Regions from separate parts of the Paenarthrobacter sp. NPDC056912 genome, predicted to be linked through region 2. Evidence: riboswitches for the same ligand, from Rfam matches in the RefSeq annotation. Region 2 holds a riboswitch; the other holds the start of a gene.

Evidence for each region. Region 2 has a riboswitch for glycine ahead of gcvP (aminomethyl-transferring glycine dehydrogenase). Riboswitches for the same ligand answer to the same signal wherever they lie in the genome.
Region 1: it holds a riboswitch for glycine, as region 2 does, so the genes downstream of both, gcvP (aminomethyl-transferring glycine dehydrogenase) here and gcvP (aminomethyl-transferring glycine dehydrogenase) in region 2, are expected to answer to the same signal.

What each region holds. Positions count from the first base shown of each region.
Region 1 is NZ_JBHUCD010000016.1:4,581-6,777, reverse strand. It holds gene ACFRJ9_RS16850 (MFS transporter) at 1-370, opposite strand, end outside; gene ACFRJ9_RS16845 (TetR/AcrR family transcriptional regulator) at 443-982, shown strand; glycine riboswitch at 1,075-1,172, shown strand; gene gcvP (aminomethyl-transferring glycine dehydrogenase) at 1,336-2,197, shown strand, end outside.
Region 2 is NZ_JBHUCD010000019.1:107,508-109,704, reverse strand. It holds gene gcvP (aminomethyl-transferring glycine dehydrogenase) at 1-1,279, opposite strand, end outside; glycine riboswitch at 1,429-1,527, opposite strand; gene ACFRJ9_RS19095 (PucR family transcriptional regulator) at 1,615-2,197, opposite strand, start outside.

The DNA.
Region 1 (2,197 bases), on a different contig from region 2:
CGGCGCGGCCGGCAATGAGCCATTCCGCTGAGGGGGCGAATGCCGTAGCAGCCGAAACCGCCGCGAAGCCCGTGCTGCCGATCAGGAGCAGCCGCCGTCGTCCGATCCTGTCGCCCAAGTTGCCCATGGACACAAGGAGGGCGGCCAGCACCAGCGGGTAGGCGTCAACGATCCATAGGAGCTGTACGCCGCCCACATCCAGGGAGCGGGCGATTTCCGGCAGGGCGAAGGTGAGCGCGGTGTTGTCGACGGCCACGAGCAGCACCGGGAACATCAGCAGTGCCAGGGCCGTCCAGTCGCGCCACGGTGCTGTTGTGCCCTTGATGGGCTGAGCGGAACGGGGTGCTTGGGTTGAGGACGGCGAGAACATGACTCTTACTGTACCGTCCAGACGGTACAGTTTCAAATGGAACCCCCCAAGCCTTTAGGGAATGATGTACACATGCCACGAAAACCAGTCGCCCGGGATGCCGTCCTGGATGCTTATGAAGCACTCCTCATCGAGGTGGGGGAGCGTGCTGCCACGCTCGACGCCGTCGCCAAGCGGGCAGGGGTATCCAAAGGCGGGCTGCTCTATCACTTCCCCAACAAGGAATCGCTGATCAGTGCCTTGCTGGAGCGCCTGGACCAATTGGCGCAGGAAGACATCGAACAGATGAAGGCCGCGCCGGACGGGTCCGCTGCGTATTTCATCCGGTCCTCGCTATGGGCCGGCACACCCATGGACCGTGCGTTCGTGGCCGCCACCCGCTTGGCCGAGGTAGCCCACGAAGAGACCCGACGCAGGTTCGCCGGCATCCAGAAGCAGTGGTTGGACGTGCTGGCCGAGGACGTCGGACCGGAGGTAGCCAAGGCCGTCAGTTACATGGGCGACGGCCTGTACTTCAATGCGATGTTCGAAGGTGGCCAGGAAGACGGCAAAGCGGGGCGGGAGGCCGACGTCGAGATCCTGCTGGGAGTCTTGGACCGCCTGCGGAAGTAGCGAGCCATCCATTTGCGGCGCCGCCCGCCGCGTAGGACAATTAACCCTTGTGGCGTGCCGTCAGTGGCGCCGCGCATAACTGAACATGCCTTTGATCTGCGGCGGGAGAGTCCTGCAGGCTAGTGATGCAGGCGCCGTAGGAGCAAACCCTCCCCAGGAATCTCTCAGGCCCATGCACCGCCGCGGCGAGGCAACTCTGGAAAGTAGCAAGTGCCCTAGGGCGCTGTGCTCACCGACGGTGCAAGCGATAGTTGTCCAACAACGCGCGGAAACTCTCAGGTCCAATACAGAGCGGGGAGGAACCCGAGCCACTGTGGCGTACCCAAACGCCGCCCAAGTATTGGAGTTCCTTCGTGACGGTTAGTTCTGCCTCCACCACCTTCGTCGATCGGCATATCGGCGCCCGCCGCCAGGCCGACATTGAGACCATGCTCAAGTCCGTCGGCTACGACACCGTTGACTCGCTGGTCGACACCGCCGTTCCGAACGACATCCGCCAGGACGTCGCCCTCACCTTGCAGGACGCGCTGAGCGAAGTTGAGGTCCTGGCCGAGCTGCGCAAGCTCGCATCCAAGAACAAGACGGCTGTTCAGATGATCGGCCAGGGCTACTACGACACCGTCACGCCCCCCGTGATCCGCCGGAACATCCTTGAATCCCCGGCCTGGTACACCGCCTACACCCCCTACCAGCCGGAAATCTCGCAGGGCCGCCTTGAAGCACTGCTGAACTTCCAGACCATGGTGCAGGACCTCGTTGGCCTGCCGATCGCCAACGCCTCACTCCTGGACGAAGCAACGGCTGTGGCCGAGGCCGTCCTCATGATGCGCCGCGCCAACAAGAACAAGGCTGCCCAGGACGGCAAGACTGTCCTCGACGCCGACTGCCTCCCGCAGACCATCGCCATCGTCAAGGGCCGCGCCGAAGCACTCGGCTTTGAGGTTGAGGTCGCCGACCTTTCCCTCGGCCTCCCGGAAGGTGCCATCAACGGCGTCGTCCTCCAGCAGCCCGGCGTTTCGGGCCGCGTGTTCGACCACTCCGCCGTCATTGCCGAAGCCAAGGAACGCGGCGCACTGGTCACCGTCGCTGCCGACCTTCTCTCTCTGACGCTCATCACCCCTCCGGGTGAGCAGGGCGCCGACATCGCTGTTGGTTCCGCGCAGCGCCTGGGCGTTCCGCTGTTCTTCGGCGGCCCGCACGCCGCGTACATGGCCG
Region 2 (2,197 bases):
TTTCATCAACCGAAACACCAACAGTGTCGGCGTCGATGATCCGCAAGTTGATGCCGCGAGCCTCGGCGGCGGCGATGACCTTGTCCGCCTTGCCCGGGACGCGGACGGTGAGGGTGTCGAAGAAGGAATCAGCGACGAGTTCGCGGCCGGCCTTCTTCAAGGCTGTGGCGAGGGTGCGGGTGTGGCCGTGGACGGTTTCGGCGATCGCCTTCAAGCCCTCGGGGCCGTGATAGACGGCGTACATCGAGGAGACGATGGCCAGCAACGCCTGTGCCGTGCAGATGTTGGACGTGGCCTTCTCGCGGCGGATGTGCTGCTCGCGGGTCTGCAGGGCAAGGCGGTACGCCGGAACGCCCGCGTTGTCCTTGGAGACGCCGACGATGCGGCCCGGAAGCGTGCGCTCCATGCCTTCGCGGACAGCCATGTAGGCCGCGTGCGGTCCGCCGAAGAACAGCGGCACGCCGAGGCGCTGCGCGGTTCCGACGGCGATGTCCGCACCTTGTTCGCCCGGAGGCGTGATGAGGGTGAGTGCCAGCAGGTCCGCAGCGACGGTGACCAGCGCGCCGCGTTCCTTGGCGTCAGCAATCACTGCGGTGTGGTCGAAGACGCGGCCGGAAACGCCGGGCTGCTGCAGGACGACGCCGTTGATGTCGCCGTCCGGGAGACCGGCCGACAGGTCGGCGATCTCGACCTCGAAGCCCAGCGCCTCGGCGCGACCCTGCACAATGGCGATGGTCTGCGGCAGGAGGTCTACGTCCAGGACGGTCTTGCCATCCTTGGCAGTCTTGTTCTTGTTGGCGCGGCGCATGAGCAGCACGGCTTCGGCCACGGCGGTGGCTTCGTCCAGCAGGGAAGCGTTCGCCACGGGCAGTCCGGTGAGGTCCTGGACCATGGTCTGGAAGTTGAGGAGCGCTTCGAGGCGACCCTGGGAGATTTCGGGCTGGTACGGCGTGTAGGCCGTGTACCAGGCCGGAGCTTCGAGGATGTTGCGGCGGATGACCGGGGGCGTGACGGTGTCGTAGTAGCCCTGGCCGATCATTTGCACGGCCGTCTTGTTCTTCGACGCGAGCTTCCGCAGTTCGGCCAGCACCTGAACTTCGGTAAGGGCTTCCTGCAGCTTCAGGGCAGTGTCCTGACGGATGGAATCGGGGACCGCGACGTCTACCAGGCCGTCGACAGAGTCGTAGCCGATGGCCTTGAGCATGGTGTCAACGTCGGCCTGGCGACGGGCGCCGATGTGCCGGTCCGCGAAGGCGGTGGGGGTTGATTTAACAGTCAAGAGGAACTCCATGATTCAGGCGCCCAATGAGCGCCACGATGATGTGGGGTTCCTCCCCGCTCTGTATTGGACCTGAGAGATTCCGCAGGATTGATAGCCTGCTTGCACCGTCGGTGAGTCCGGTTGCCCGGACTACTTTCCAGAGTTGCCTAACCGCGGCGGTACATGGGCCTGAGAGATTCCTGGGGAGGATTTGCTCCTACGGCGCCTGACTGGATGTACCGGCAGGACTCTCCCGCCGCAGATCAAAAGCGTTGCATCACCTTCAGTGACACGCTTCACACCATAGCGGGTACTTTTGATCTTGCGCAAGGCGAAGATTCGGGAGTGCGCCGTCAGTCCTTCATCGCTTCATGGATCTGCAGGGCGAACCAGAGTTGCGCCACCGTGGACGTTTCACCCATGTCCAACCCCGTCAGCTCACCGATTTTCCGCATCCGGTAGATGATGGTTTGCCGGTGCGCGAACAGGGCCGCGGCGGTCTTCTGCCACGAACGTTGCGAGTCCAAATACGTCCTCAACGTGACAATGAGATCGCCGTCCTGACGCTGTTCGTAGTCAAAAACCGGGCCCAGGAGGCGCCGAACCAGCGCCGTTCCCTCCTCAAAGCCCGTCAGGCCAAGCCACGACGGCCCTTGCGCATAGCGGGCCAAGCCCAGCTTGTTCGCCCGGGCCGAGCCGAGGGCCCACAGTGACTCCTGCAGCGCACGCTGGAGTCCGGCAACAGCGGCTGGAGCACTGATGCCGATCGTGGCGGTCGGGCCGGCGCAATGGCTCAACACCTCGTCAGCAACGTCCCCGGCAACCACCACGTGAAGCCTGTTGTTGCGCCTCAACGAGGCCGCCGAAACTCCGTGGCGCCAAAGCTCGACGTGCACGTTGGCCAGCCTGTCGCCGTCGTCCGCTGCGATCGAGGCG